Variovorax paradoxus: one gene and its partner. The protein of the gene in region 1 interacts with the protein of each later gene in a pairwise test. Links are inferred from orthologs where the notes say so. Each region holds a gene or a part of one and is shown on either strand. Other genes may lie near its edges. The genes, in order: ribD and accC.

Evidence for each region.
Region 2: the proteins of ribD (region 1) and accC interact in binary tests that used the Escherichia coli proteins (3 or more experiments, as listed by UniProt). The link is inferred for Variovorax paradoxus from one-to-one orthologs.

What each region holds. Positions count from the first base shown.
Region 1 is NZ_CP123990.1:5,367,602-5,370,727, reverse strand. The notes cover bases 19-2,828. They hold ribD (bifunctional diaminohydroxyphosphoribosylaminopyrimidine deaminase/5-amino-6-(5-phosphoribosylamino)uracil reductase RibD), read right to left. Parts: upstream 2,083-2,828; coding sequence 955-2,082; downstream 19-954. Other genes in these bases: pilV (type IV pilus modification protein PilV), read left to right, coding at 2,247-2,819; QHG62_RS25700 (riboflavin synthase), read right to left, coding at 202-867; ribBA (bifunctional 3,4-dihydroxy-2-butanone-4-phosphate synthase/GTP cyclohydrolase II), read right to left, coding at 19-205. Outside these bases: more of ribBA, read right to left, coding at 1-18; QHG62_RS25685 (PilW family protein), read left to right, coding at 2,866-3,126. UniProt on the Escherichia coli protein: Converts 2,5-diamino-6-(ribosylamino)-4(3h)-pyrimidinone 5'-phosphate into 5-amino-6-(ribosylamino)-2,4(1h,3h)-pyrimidinedione 5'-phosphate.
Region 2 is NZ_CP123990.1:4,787,943-4,791,209, reverse strand. The notes cover bases 58-3,008. They hold accC (acetyl-CoA carboxylase biotin carboxylase subunit), read right to left. Parts: upstream 2,233-3,008; coding sequence 883-2,232; downstream 58-882. Other genes in these bases: QHG62_RS23015 (TlpA family protein disulfide reductase), read right to left, coding at 2,795-3,008; accB (acetyl-CoA carboxylase biotin carboxyl carrier protein), read right to left, coding at 2,235-2,696; prmA (50S ribosomal protein L11 methyltransferase), read right to left, coding at 58-864. Outside these bases: more of prmA, read right to left, coding at 1-57; more of QHG62_RS23015, read right to left, coding at 3,009-3,267. UniProt on the Escherichia coli protein: This protein is a component of the acetyl coenzyme A carboxylase complex; first, biotin carboxylase catalyzes the carboxylation of the carrier protein and then the transcarboxylase transfers the carboxyl group to form malonyl-CoA.

The DNA of each region.
Region 1 (3,126 bases):
CATGGCGGGCCATGAAGTTGATGGCCTCGGGCGTGATGTGGTCCGCGGCAATGACGATGTCGCCTTCGTTCTCGCGGTCTTCCTCGTCCACCAAAATGACCATGCGGCCGGCGGCAAGGTCGGCCACGATCTCCTCGACCGGAGAAATCGGCGCGGGTGCCCGCGAACCGCGGGGCGCGCCGATGGGGGTGACGGAGGCGTTCATTCGGCGGTGTCCTTGGAATACGTGGAAGGGGTTGGCACCAGGACGCCGGCCTGGAGCATGCGCTCCACGTAGCGCGCCACGGTGTCTATTTCGAGATTGACCTTGGAGCCGGCCGTGAGGCTGCCCAGGGAGGTGTTTTCGACGGTGTGCGGAATCAGGTTGATGCTGATTTCCGCGCCGTCTTCGATGTCGCTCACGCTGTTGACGGTGAGGCTCACGCCGTTGATGGTGATGGAGCCCTTGTAGGCCAGAAAGCGAGCCAGTGCGGGCGGCGCGACCACGCGCAGTTCCCAGCTTTCGCCCACGGGCGCAAAGTGGCTCACGGTGCCGATGCCGTCCACATGGCCGGAAACGATGTGGCCGCCCAGCCGGTCGCTCGCGCGCAGCGCCTTCTCGAGGTTGATACGGGCGCCCTCTTCGGTGAGGCCGGCGGTCTTGTCGAGCGATTCGGCCGAAATGTCGATGGTGAACAGCTGCTGCGCCGGATCGAGGGTGGTCACGGTCATGCACGCGCCGTTGAGCGCAATGCTGTCGCCAAGGCCTACATCGTCAAGATATCCGTCGGGCACCGAAATGCCGAGTCTTTTGCCGTAGGAGGAGGAGGTGCCGAGGTCGTGGATGGCGGCGATGCGCCCCACGCCGGTAATGATTCCGGTGAACATTCGCACATTTTCGCAGATGCGAGGGCCCTCGGCCTTTCCGCGGCGCTTTGGCCGTGCAATCCGCCTCCGGTTGCCTGAGGCTGGCCGCTAGAAGCTCTCGCGCCCACGTACGCGCGACACGACTCGAAGGTCCGGCCCGAGCATCTGCACGGACTTGAATTCGAGCGCCAGCGCGCCCTCCAGCGAGGTGAGCGGCCCCTCGGCGTGCAGGTGGCTCGCCATATCCAGCCCGCTGCCGATCAGCTTTGGCGCCAGGTACAGCAGCAGCTCGTCCACGCAGCCTTCGCGGATGAGCGAGCCGTTGAGCTTGTGGCCGGCTTCGGCGTGGAGCTCGTTGACGCCGCGCTGAGCCAGGTCCTGGAGCATCGCGGCCAGGTCGACCTTGCCGCTCGCATTGGGCAGGCAGGTGACCGTGGCGCCGCGCGCCTCCAGGGCAGCGGCGCGGTTTTCGTCTCGCGTTGCCGCGTAGATCCACACCGGACGGCCTGCTATGAAAACATGAGCGTCGGGCGGCGTCTGCAGATGGCTGTCGACGATCACCAGATGCGGCTGGCGCGGCGTCTCGACCATGCGCACGTCGAGCCGCGGGTTGTCTTCGAGAACGGTGCCCACGCCGGTCAGCACTGCGCTGGCACGGGCCCGCCACGCGTGGCCGTCGGCCCTGGCGGTCTCGGACGTGATCCATTGGCTCACGCCGTTGGAAAGGCCGGTCTTGCCGTCGAGCGAAGCCGCCACCTTGAGGCGCACCCAGGGCAGCTTGCGCACCATGCGGCTGAAGAAACCGATGTTGAGTTCGCGCGACTCGGCCGCGCCGGGGCCGGTTTCCACTTCGACACCCGCTGCGCGCAGGCGGGCAAAGCCCTGCCCGGCGACCAGCGGGTTCGGGTCGGCGAGCGATGCCACGACCCTGCCGATGCCGGCCGCAATGAGTGCATCGCAACAGGGGCCGGTGCGCCCGTGATGCGAACAGGGCTCGAGCGTGACATAGGCGGTGGCGCCCGCAACCGAATGGCCCTTGGCCGCAGCGTCGCGCAGCGCCATCACTTCGGCATGCGGTCCGCCGGCCTGCTGCGTGTGGCCCTGGCCCAGCACACGGCCCTCTGCGTCGCTCAGTACACAGCCGACGCGCGGGTTGGGGTCGGTCAGCAACAGCGCATCGGAAGCCAGGCGCAATGCGGTGGCCATGTGCTGCGCGTCTTGTTCGGGGGAGGGCATGGGCTGCGAGAAGAATTATTTAACACCGGAGCCGCTGGATCATACGAGCGGCAGTCAATAGCGGATGAACGGCAAACGCGCCGCTGGGAGTCGAGCCTACGCTCAAGTTTCGATGCAGGAATAAAGAAGCAACCGAAGTTGCAGGACGGGGAGGACATCGAAACATGGCTACATCAGGACGGGCCGACGCGGGCTTTTCGCTCGTGGAGGTACTTGTTTCCATCGCGGTGCTGAGCGTCGGCTTGCTCGGCTCCATCGGCATGCTGCTCACGGCCGTTCGTACGGGCAAGGAGGCCGCGACGTTCGCAGCCGCAGTCAACCTTGCCCGCGACCTCTCCGAAAAGGTTCGCATGAATCCGGGCGTGGCGGCCAGGACCGATGCGGCCAATACCTATCTCGTGGCCAGTTGGACCGCGGATGGCGATGCTTCCGCTGATGCCGGCGGCGAATGCACAGCGGCAGCTTGCAATCCACAAAGCCTGGCTGCGTGGGACATGAACGAGTGGAAGCGCCGCGTGGCCAAGGCGCTGCCCGGCGCCCGCCTCAGCGTGTGCTTCGACGACAAGCCCTGGAACGCCTCCGTCGGCGAGTACGAGTGGGCATGCAGCCAGTCCGGCTCCAGCGTGGTCGTCAAGCTCGGCTGGGTTCCGCACGCCGACGCTGCGAATGCAAAGCACAACGGCGAGCCGCAGAGGGAGCGTCCGCCTCGCCTGGTGATGCAGTTGGTTTCTGGCTAGGCGAGCGGCGGACATGCACGCACCCGGCCTCCCAAGGTTTCCGGCCTTGCACCAGCATTCGCGCCAGCGCGGCATGACCTTGGTCGAGCTGATGATTGCGGCGGCCATCGGGCTCGTCGTGGTGCTTGCCGCCACGGCCACGTTCCTTGGCAGCAGGCAGCTCTTTGCCGCCAATGCGCAAGCGCAGGCGGTAGAAGATTCACTGAGGTTCGCGGCGTCCGTCGTGAGGGTGGCGGTGCGGCAAGCCGGCTATTCCGACTACGCGCCCGACCATGCCGGCGCCGACGGCACCGTGGCCATCGGCAGC
Region 2 (3,267 bases), 580 kb from region 1 along the record:
GCCGTCCTCGCTGTCGCTCACCTCGAGCGCGGCATAGGGCGCATAGGCCTGCTTCAGCTCGTCGGCCTGCCGCTCGAGAATGCCGGCGAGCACAAGCGACCCGCCCGGCGCCACGTGGCTGCGCAGCAAGGGCGCAAGCACCTTGAGCGGCGTCGCGAGGATGTTGGCCAGCACCGTGTTGTAGTTGCCCTTGGCCGCTTCCGGCAGGCCGGCATTCAGACGCACGCCATTGGCTTCGGCATTGAGGCGTGTCGACGAGACGGCGGCCTCGTCGATGTCGACGGCATCGATATCGATTGCGCCGAACTTTGCCGCGCCAATGGCAAGAATGCCTGAGCCGCAGCCGTAGTCGAGCACGCGCTGGTCGCTGAATGCACCTTCGCCCTGCTTCGCGATCCAGCGCAGGCACATGCGCGTGGTGGGATGCGTCCCGGTACCGAAGGCGAGCCCCGGGTCGAGCCTGATCAACTGCCTGGCTTGCTCGGGCGGCTCATGCCAGGTGGGCACGATCCAGAATTCGGGCGTGATCTCGACCGGCGCGAATTGCGACTGCGTGAGCCGCACCCAGTCTTGGTCGGGCACCGGCGCCACGCCGAGCAGCGCGCAGCCTTCGAAGAAGTCCTGCAGCGCGAGCACCGACGCAGCCTCTTTGGCCAGTGCTTCGTCGGCGAACAGCGCGATGACGCGCGACCGCTGCCAGCCCTCCTTGGGCGGCGGCATGCCGGGCTCGCCGAACAGCGCCTGCTCGGCATCGGTCTGCGCGTCGGCATCTTCCACCGACACGCTCAGCGCGTCGAGTGCGTCGAGCGCGTCGCTGAGCATTTCGACCCGGTCTTCCGGCGCCATCAGGCGAAGTTCAAACATGGTGGCGTCGGGTGCTGCTCAGCGCTTGTGCGCCGCCAGCCACTCTTCCAAATAGTGGATGTTAGTGCCGCCGCTCATGAACTTGGCGTCGACCATCAGTTCGCGGTGAAGCGGAATGTTGGTCTGGATGCCTTCGATCACGGTTTCGTTCAGCGCCGTGCGCATGCGCGCCATGGCCTGCTCGCGCGTGTCGCCATACACAATGATCTTGCCGATCATGGAGTCGTAGTTGGGCGGGACGAAGTAGTTGGTGTACGCATGCGAATCCACGCGAACCCCGGGGCCGCCCGGCGGGTGCCACATGGTGATGCGGCCCGGCGACGGCGTGAACTTCCAGGCGTCTTCGGCGTTGATGCGGCACTCGATCGCGTGGCCGCGCATTTCGATCTGGCGCTGGGTGAACGGCAGCTTTTCGCCCGCCGCCACCATGATCTGCGTCTTCACGATGTCGATGCCGGTGGTGAACTCGGTCACCGGGTGCTCCACCTGCACGCGCGTGTTCATTTCGATGAAATAGAACTCGCCGTTTTCGTACAGGAACTCGAAAGTGCCGGCGCCGCGGTAGCCGATTTTCTTGCAGGCCGCCGCGCAGCGCTCGCCGATCTTCTCGATCAGCTTGCGCGGAATGCCGGGCGCCGGCGATTCCTCGATCACCTTCTGGTGGCGCCGCTGCATGGAGCAGTCGCGCTCGCCCAGGTAGACCGCGTTCTTGTGCTTGTCGGCCAGGATCTGGATTTCAACGTGGCGCGGATTCTGGAGAAACTTCTCCATGTACACGGCCGGATTGTTGAAAGCAGCGCCGGCTTCCGCCTTGGTCATCTGGATCGCGTTGACCAGTGCCGCTTCGGTGTGCACCACGCGCATGCCGCGGCCGCCGCCGCCGCCCGCGGCCTTGATGATGACCGGATAGCCGATGGCCCGCGCAATGCGCTTGTTGGTGGCGGCGTCGTCGGACAGCTCGCCCTCGGAGCCGGGCACGCAAGGCACGCCGGCCTTGATCATGGCCTGCTTGGCCGAGACCTTGTCACCCATCGTGCGGATGTTGTCGGGCGTCGGGCCGATGAACTGGAAACCGCTTTGCTCCACGCGCTCGGCGAAGTTGGCGTTTTCGCTCAGGAAACCGTAGCCGGGGTGAATCGCTTCGGCGTCGGTGACCTCGGCCGCCGAGATGATCGCCGGCATGTTGAGGTAGCTCAGCGACGACGGTGCCGGGCCGATGCACACGGCTTCTTGCGCCAGCTTGACGTACTTTGCGTCGCGGTCCGCTTCGGAATAGACCATCACGGCCTTGATGCCGAGCTCGCTGCAGGCGCGCTGGATCCGGAGGGCGATTTCCCCCCGGTTTGCAACCAGGATCTTCTTGAACATGGTCACTCGATGATGAACAGCGGCTGGCCGTATTCGACTGCCTGACCGTTTTCGCCGAGGATCTGGGTGATCGTGCCGGACTTGTCCGCTTCGATTTCGTTGAGGATCTTCATCGCTTCGATGATGCAGACCGTGTCGCCCTCGTTGACCTTGCTGCCGACTTCGACGAACGCCGGTGCGCCGGGGCTGGACGACCGATAGAAGGTCCCGACCATGGGCGACTTGACTGCGTGGCCCGTGGGCGCGGCTTCGGCGGCCGGTGCGCTGGCAAGCGCAGGCGCTGCCGGAGCACCGGCTGCGGGAGCGGCAGCAGCAGGTGCCGCCACGGTCTGTACATATTGCACCGGGGCAGCGCCGCCGCCTTTGACGATGCGAACCTTGCCTTCGGTTTCGGTGATTTCCAGTTCGGAAATATTGGATTCAGACACCAAGTCGATCAGTGTCTTCAGTTTGCGCAGATCCATGGGGCTCCAGTGCCGACTTTGCCGGTCAATAGGATGTAACTTGGCTAAAAATCGTTGATCTTTAGCGATTGGCGGCGAATGCCGAGGTGTATCTGATTCTAACCGTGAACGAGTTCACGCCGCCAACCGTCCAGATCGGCGGGCTCAAGCTTGCCCATTTTACGAGCCGCGACAGTACCGTCCCCGCTCAAGACCAGCGTGAACGGCAGGCCGCCTGCTGTGTTGCCCAGGCTTTTTACCAGTTCCGTGCCCTGCAAACCGGCCAATCCGACCGGGTAACTGACCGGCGTTTTCTGGAGGAACTTGCGCACGGCGCTCGGCTGATCGATAGCCAAGCCTACGACTTGCCATCCGTTGCCGCTACTTTCGCGGAAGAAGCGGTCGATCATCGGCATTTCTTCTACGCACGGCGGACACCAGGTCGCCCAGAAGTTCAGCAGCAGCGGCTTGCCGCGAAGCTTGGAAAACTCCAGTTCGCCGCCTTCCGGGCGGTCGAAACGCTGTGCCCAGAAAGCCGCGTCGAGAGCTTCGCCCTTGCTGCCGCTCCCGCGCTCACGCCACCATGCGCCGC